Regions from separate parts of the Nitratireductor aquibiodomus genome, predicted to be linked through region 3. Evidence: predicted binding sites of a transcription regulator. Region 3 holds the regulator's gene; each other region holds the start of a gene.

Region 1 (2,272 bases), 450 kb from region 3:
GCGGCGCCCGGAAAATCCTTCTCGAAGCGCAGGATGTTGTCCACTTCCGCGCCGCGCCAGCCATAGATGGACTGGTCGTCGTCGCCCACGCAGCAGATGTTCACGGGCTCCGTGCTCTTCGGGCGCTGGGCGAGAAGCCTCAGCCACATATATTGCGCTGTGTTGGTGTCCTGATACTCGTCGACGAGAATGTAGCGGAACCTGCGGTGATACTCGGCAAGCACATCCGGATTGTCGCGCAGAATGCGGATCGGATGGCACAGGAGATCGCCGAAATCGACGGCGTTAAGTGTCTTCAGACGCTCCTGATAGGCGGTGTAAAGCTCGCGGCCCTTGCCATTGGCGAAGGCACGCGCATCCCCCTCGGGGATCTCCTTCGGGGCGAGCCCCTTGTTCTTCCAGCCGTCGATCATCTGGGCGAACTGGCGCGGCGGCCAGCGCTTGTCGTCCAGCCCCTCGGCCTGGATGATCTGTTTCAGGAGGCGGATCTGGTCGTCGGTGTCGAGAATGGTGAAGGAGCTTTTCAGGCCCGCAAGTTCCGCATGTTTGCGCAGGATCTTGACGCCGATGGAGTGGAAGGTGCCGAGCCACGGCATGCCCTCGATGGCCTCGCCGACCAGCGTGCCGATGCGCAGCTTCATCTCGCGGGCGGCCTTGTTGGTGAAGGTAACGGCGAGGATCTGCGAGGGATAGGCGCGGCCAGAGGCCAGAATATGCGCGATGCGGGTCGTGAGAACCCGTGTCTTGCCCGTGCCGGCGCCAGCGAGCACCAGAACCGGGCCCTCGGTGGTTTCCACCGCGAGGCGCTGCTCGGGATTAAGTGCATCGAGATAGCGTGTGTCGGGACCGCCCGAGCGCGCGGCCATGGCGCGCGCTGCAATGCCCGAAGGCTTCTGCGCTGCCGGTGGAGGCGGGGTCGGGTCGTCCTCATCAAAGAACGGAATATCGTCAGGGAAGCCGGACATCGGACCTGCATATGGTGATTCGGGGGGCAAAGCCCAAGGATGTTTTCTATTTGTACCGGTTTGTGGCCCATGAACCAAGGGGAGGTGAACCGGCAAAGGAACGTTGCGGAACGCTGTTGACGTTTCGCATGGCTGGAGCCAATCTGTTCATGGCTGAACGCAGCCGGCAGTCCGCGCCCCGAGGGGTATGGCGAATGCGTTCTGATTGTCTCCATGGTTCCTTTCACCGACGGCGATGACATCGGCAATGCGGACACTGATTGTTACGCGCCTCGATGAAGGACCCTGAACCATGCTTGAATTCTCCGACGCGAAAACCATGGCAAAAGCCATGCGCGCCTCGCTTTCCGCAAAGGGCGTTTCGATTTCGCACAGCGAAGCGCTGGAGATCGTTGCCCGCCAGTTCGGCTTCGATACCTGGAATATTCTGGCTGCGAAGATGACCGAGCCGGGTGTGGAAGAGATTGTTCTCCAGCCGGCCATACCGATCCTGCGCATATTCGACGAAGCGAAGGCACGGGCTTTTTATCTCGATTTTCTCGGCTTCAGGGTCGACTGGGAGCACCGGTTCGGCCCGGATATGCCCCTATACATGCAGGTTTCGCGCGGCGAACTCAGCCTGCATCTGAGTGAACATTCCGGAGATGCGACGCCGGGTGGCAATGCCGTGGTGTTCATGACCGGGATCAGGGCGCTTCATGCGGAGTTGCATGGACGGGACTACAAGTACAATCGTCCGGGTCTTGAAAAGCAGGAATGGGGACTGGAACTCGGCGTGATCGATCCGTTCAGCAACAGGCTTCGCTTTATCGAGAAAAGCGGGGCCTGAAAGGATCAGTGCTCGCTTTCGCACAGCGAATGGTCTGCGAGTGCCCGCAGAACGTGGCAGTCGCAGACCGCGCCGCTGTCGCAGCTATCGACAATGCGCTGCAGTTCGTGCTCGAGCCTTTGCAGGCGCGCGATGCGTTCGCGCACTTCTATGAGATGTTCGCGCGCAATGCTGTCGGCTGCCTCGCACGGTTTTTCGGGGTGGCCGCTCAGTTCGATCAGTGAACGGATGGCGTCGATGCCGAGCCCCAGGTCGCGCGCATGACGGATGAAGGCGAGGCGCTCCATGGCCTGCCTGCCATAGCGACGCTGGTTGCCGGACGAGCGTTCGGGCGGCTCAATCAGACCCGTCTCTTCGTAGTACCGGATTGTTGGCACCTTCACGCCCACGCGCTTCGACAGTTCTCCGATAGACCACATGGGCATCGCTCCTTTTTTGCTTGCGCAAGATATAGGAAGTCCCCGCCGGAGGTGGAAGG
Region 2 (2,272 bases), 340 kb from region 3:
ACGCACGGGAAAAACTCCTTTAGGGTCTTGATCCTAAGAAACAGAACGCGGCGCGGGCACCCGCGCAAGCGCCGCGTTGAATGCGCTGTCGTCGAATTCGGGCGCTGCCGCGGCGGAGGCAATCGCAAGCCCGGAGGCGGCCACGCCCTCGCGCACGGCCTCGTGAAGGGGCAGGCCGCGCATCAGCGCGGCGATGGTTGCGCCGGTCAGTGCATCGCCGGCGCCGGTCACATCCATCACCGTCTCTACAAGCGGGGGCTCGATATGCCAGTGGCTTTCGCCGTCAAAGACAGTCACGGCCCTGCTGCCTTCGGTGATGACACCCGCGCGCAGGCCAAGACCGCGAAGCGAGCCCACCGCCTGCCGGACCGGGGCACCGGTTTCAAGCCCGGCAAGGCCGCGCGCCTCGCGTGCATTCAGAAAGAGCGCAGCCAGATCGGCGAAGTGCGGTACGAGCCGCCCGGCCTTTGCCGGCGAAACGGCGATGGCATAGAGCGGTGCGGTGCCGCGAATTGCGGCAAGCTGTGCCACCGCCTCTGCCGGCATGTTGGCGTCGCATAGTATGGCGGTCGCGCGGCTCGCGGCCTCCCGCGCTTTCGAGCGGCGCATCTGTCTGGCGAAAGCCATGTCATAGAGCGTCATGTCCGCCAGACCCGTTATGAGCTCGCCGTCATGATCGAGGATCGCTGTGTAGCTCGGCGTCGCGCGGTCGAGAAATGTCGCCGAGAGATCCTCGAACCCGGCTTCTTCAACGGCTCTTGCCACGGTATCGCCCGCCGCGTCCCCGCCACGCAGGGAAAGGAGCGACACGGCCACACCGCGCCGGCCCGCCATGCGCGCGGCATTGAATATGCCTCCGCCGACATCTTCGCGCATGCGTCCCGGGTTGGAGGTGGCGGGGATATGCGGCGCGTCGAGACGCCCGCGTCGGTCTATGTGAGCGCCGCCGACGGCGAGCAGACGGGGTGGGTCGGTCAGGTTCATCGGGCCACTTTCCGAATCGCCCGGTGCGAGAAAGTCCGTCGGCTCTCCCGCCGGGCATAAGGCGCGCGCATGGGGGCGATGATTGTGATCTCAGGTGTACAAAAATAGAATAAATTACATTTATATAGCTTTTTCAATGCTCTAATGCCTATTGCAAAAATAGAACAAAAGGGGTACAGATGGCTATCGCGGATTTGGCGGAACCGCCTCCATTGACCTCGAAGGGGTGTTGTATCATGGCTCAGAATTCATTGCGGCTTGTAGAGGATAATTCGGTGGACAAAACCAAGGCTCTGGATGCGGCGCTATCGCAGATCGAACGTGCCTTCGGCAAGGGATCGATCATGCGGCTCGGCGCCAATGATCAGGTGGTCGAGATCGAGACCATCTCCACCGGGTCGCTGGGCCTCGATATTGCCCTGGGCGTCGGCGGACTGCCGCGTGGCCGCATCATCGAGATTTACGGTCCGGAAAGCTCCGGTAAGACGACGCTGGCGCTCCACACGGTCGCCGAAGCGCAGAAGAAGGGCGGCATTTGCGGCTTCATCGATGCCGAGCATGCGCTCGATCCGGTCTACGCCCGCAAGCTGGGAGTCGATCTGGAAAACCTTCTGATTTCGCAGCCTGACACGGGCGAGCAGGCGCTTGAGATCTGCGACACGCTCGTTCGCTCCGGTGCGCTTGACGTGATCGTGGTCGATTCTGTTGCGGCTCTGACGCCGCGCGCCGAAATCGAAGGTGAGATGGGCGATTCCCTGCCGGGCATGCAGGCCCGCCTGATGAGCCAGGCGCTGCGCAAGCTGACCGCCTCCATCTCCCGGTCGAAGACCATGGTGATCTTCATCAACCAGATTCGCATGAAGATCGGTGTCATGTTCGGCTCGCCGGAGACGACCACGGGCGGCAATGCGCTCAAATTCTACTCTTCTGTCCGTCTTGATATTCGCCGCATCGGCTCCGTCAAGGATCGTGATGAGGTGGTCGGAAATCAGACCCGTATCAAGGTGGTGAAGAACAAGATGGCCCCGCCCTTCAAGCAGGTTGAGTTCGACATCATGTATGGCGAGGGCGTCTCCAAGACGGGTGAACTGATCGATCTCGGCGTGAAGGCCGGCATTGTCGAAAAGTCAGGTGCCTGGTTCTCCTACAATTCGCAGCGCCTGGGGCAGGGACGTGAGAACGCCAAGCAGTTCCTGCATGACAATCCCGAGGCAGCGCAGGAGATCGAACTGGCCCTGCGCCAGAATGCAGGCCTGATTGCCGAAAAATTCCTCGATGATACCGGACC
Region 3 (2,272 bases):
CTGGGGCCGGGGGCAGGAACAGGCGAGCGAACGCGAAGTTTTGCGCGGAGCCTTCTCGACCGGGCGGGCGCCGCGGGCGGACTGGTTTTCGATGCGGATGCAATCACCGCCTTTCGCGGCGACCCGGAGACGCTTTTCGCCATGATCAAAGCCTCCGCCGCGCAAGTCGTTCTGACACCGCACGAAGGGGAATTCGGGCGCCTGTTTCCAGGTCTTGAAGATGCGCCGGAGGTCTCGAAAGTGGAGCGGACCCGGGAGGCAGCCATGCGATCAGGTGCAGCAATCGTGCTCAAGGGACCGGATACGGTGGTCGCGGCGCCTGACGGGCGGGCAGCCATCAATGTGAACGCAACGCAGCACCTGGCGACAGCCGGCTCAGGCGATGTCCTGTCCGGGATCATCGCTGGTCTGATGGCACAGACGATGCCGGCGTTTGAAGCGGCCTGCGCGGGTATCTGGCTTCATGCGGAGGCCGGCAGAGTGTTCGGCCGCGGGCTCATCGCAGAAGATCTGCCCGAGATGCTGCCCCAGGTTCTACAGTCTCAGTTCCCCGAACACGTCCGCTGAAAGGTCGAAGCGAGCGGGACGTACCGGCGGGGAGAAACGAACGGGGCGTATCTGGCTGTGGAAGAGAAATGGGCGGGTCTACGCAGACGGCTCGACCCGCCGTCGCCGCGTTGGAAGATTTTGCAGTCAGGTTTTTCCACCTGACCGCAATATACTTCAGTAACGGCGCATCAATCCAACCAGGCGCCCCTGAACCTTGACTCGGTCAGGGCCAAAAATCCGCGTCTCATAGGCCGGGTTGGCAGCTTCAAGGGCAATCGACGCGCCTTTGCGGCGAAAGCGTTTCAGGGTTGCTTCTTCCTGATCCACCAGCGCGACCACGATCTCGCCCGGATTGGCGGTCTGGGTTTCGCGGATGATGACGGTATCACCATCGAAGATGCCTGCCTCGATCATGGAATCGCCCCTGACCTCCAGCGCGTAATGATCGCCGCCGCTCAGCATGTCCGGGGGGACGGCGATGGAATGTGTCTGGTGCTGAATGGCGTCGATGGGAACGCCGGCAGCGATGCGCCCCATCACCGGCACGGAAACGACGCCGGCCAGACCGTCATCATTGCTGGCGGCGGGTTTTGGCTGGGGCGAGGGGGCTTTGCCGAGGCTGCCTTCAATGACGCTGGGCGAGAATTTGCGTGCGCCGGGGTTCAGGCCGGGAGCAATCGAATCAGGGAGGCGCAGAACTTCCAGTGCACGGGCCCGATTGGGAAGCCGGCGAATGAAGCCACGCTCCTCGAGCGCGGTGATCAATCGATGAATGCCGGATTTCGAGGCAAGGTCCAGCGCTTCCTTCATTTCATCGAAGGAGGGCGGGATTCCTGTCTCCTTCAGCCGCTCGTGGATGAACAGGAGAAGTTCGTGCTGCTTGCGGGTCAGCATGGGCGCCACCGAGAATCAGTTAAAAACAAAACCAGAACATACTCTATATGTTCCAGTTGTGTTCCGCAACTCCCGGCATTTGCGCGCGGTTTACCGGGGCTACGGTGCCGCAAACAGCGCCTTGGCGCCGTCGGCGACGAACTGCACGGCGAGCGCGGCCAGTATAACGCCGAGAAGGCGTGTCAGGATCGAGCGTCCTGTCTCGCCGAGGAAGCGGTCGACGCGCTCGGCAAGCGTGAAGACGGCGTAGGTGATGACGATCGTTGTCGCCAGGATTGCCAGCAGTGCGGCACTTCCGGCCAGTCCGCCGAAGGAACCCGAAAGCAGAACGGTGGCCGAAATCGCGCCGGGGCCGGCTATCAGGGGGATCGCCAGCGGAAAGGCGGCGATGTTTCGGATCATGTCGCGGGTGATGGCGCGCTCGGCGCTTTTCTCATGGCGCTCCTGGCGGCGCTCGAAGATCATTTCGAAGGCGATGAAGAAGAGCAGCAGGCCGCCCGCCACGCGGAAAGCGGGCAGTGTGATCCCGAACACGGAAAGTATGGCGCTGCCGGCCACACCGAAGAGAGCGAGGACCGCGAAGCCGATGATCGCCGCCCGAACAGCGACCTGGTTGCGCTCCGACCGGTTCATGCCCACCGTCAGGGCGAGAAAGAGCGGGGCGAGGCCTGGTGGGTCCACGGTCACGAGCAGTGTGACAAAGGCATTGAATACGGTCTCGTAGCCTGGCATGAGGTCCTCCCTTGCACTTGTCTAGCCCAGTGGGGAGGCTTCGGAAAAGACCCGATTGTGTCTCCTGGCGGGCAGTCTGCGGCAATTTGTCAGTGAC

What was found. Region 3 encodes LexA, which represses DNA repair genes until DNA is damaged. Its sites were predicted from a motif close to TGTTCNNNNTGTGTTCNG; they were not measured.
Region 1: a site for LexA is predicted at 1,006-1,023, ahead of BLW55_RS04330 (ATP-dependent helicase). Genes of this name have one in related genera too.
Region 2: a site for LexA is predicted at 1,145-1,162, ahead of recA (recombinase RecA). Genes of this name have one in related genera too.

Annotation. Positions count from the first base shown of each region.
Region 1 covers NZ_FNSL01000001.1:909,646-911,917, reverse strand. The annotation lists gene BLW55_RS04330 (ATP-dependent helicase) at 1-965, opposite strand, end outside; gene BLW55_RS04325 (glyoxalase superfamily protein) at 1,258-1,794, shown strand; gene BLW55_RS04320 (MerR family transcriptional regulator) at 1,800-2,213, opposite strand.
Region 2 covers NZ_FNSL01000001.1:124,185-126,456, forward strand. The annotation lists gene BLW55_RS00595 (pseudouridine-5'-phosphate glycosidase) at 1-6, opposite strand, end outside; gene BLW55_RS00600 (carbohydrate kinase family protein) at 34-984, opposite strand; gene recA (recombinase RecA) at 1,221-2,272, shown strand, end outside.
Region 3 covers NZ_FNSL01000001.1:460,834-463,105, reverse strand. The annotation lists gene BLW55_RS02185 (NAD(P)H-hydrate dehydratase) at 1-567, shown strand, start outside; gene lexA (transcriptional repressor LexA) at 724-1,443, opposite strand; gene BLW55_RS02175 (MarC family protein) at 1,543-2,175, opposite strand.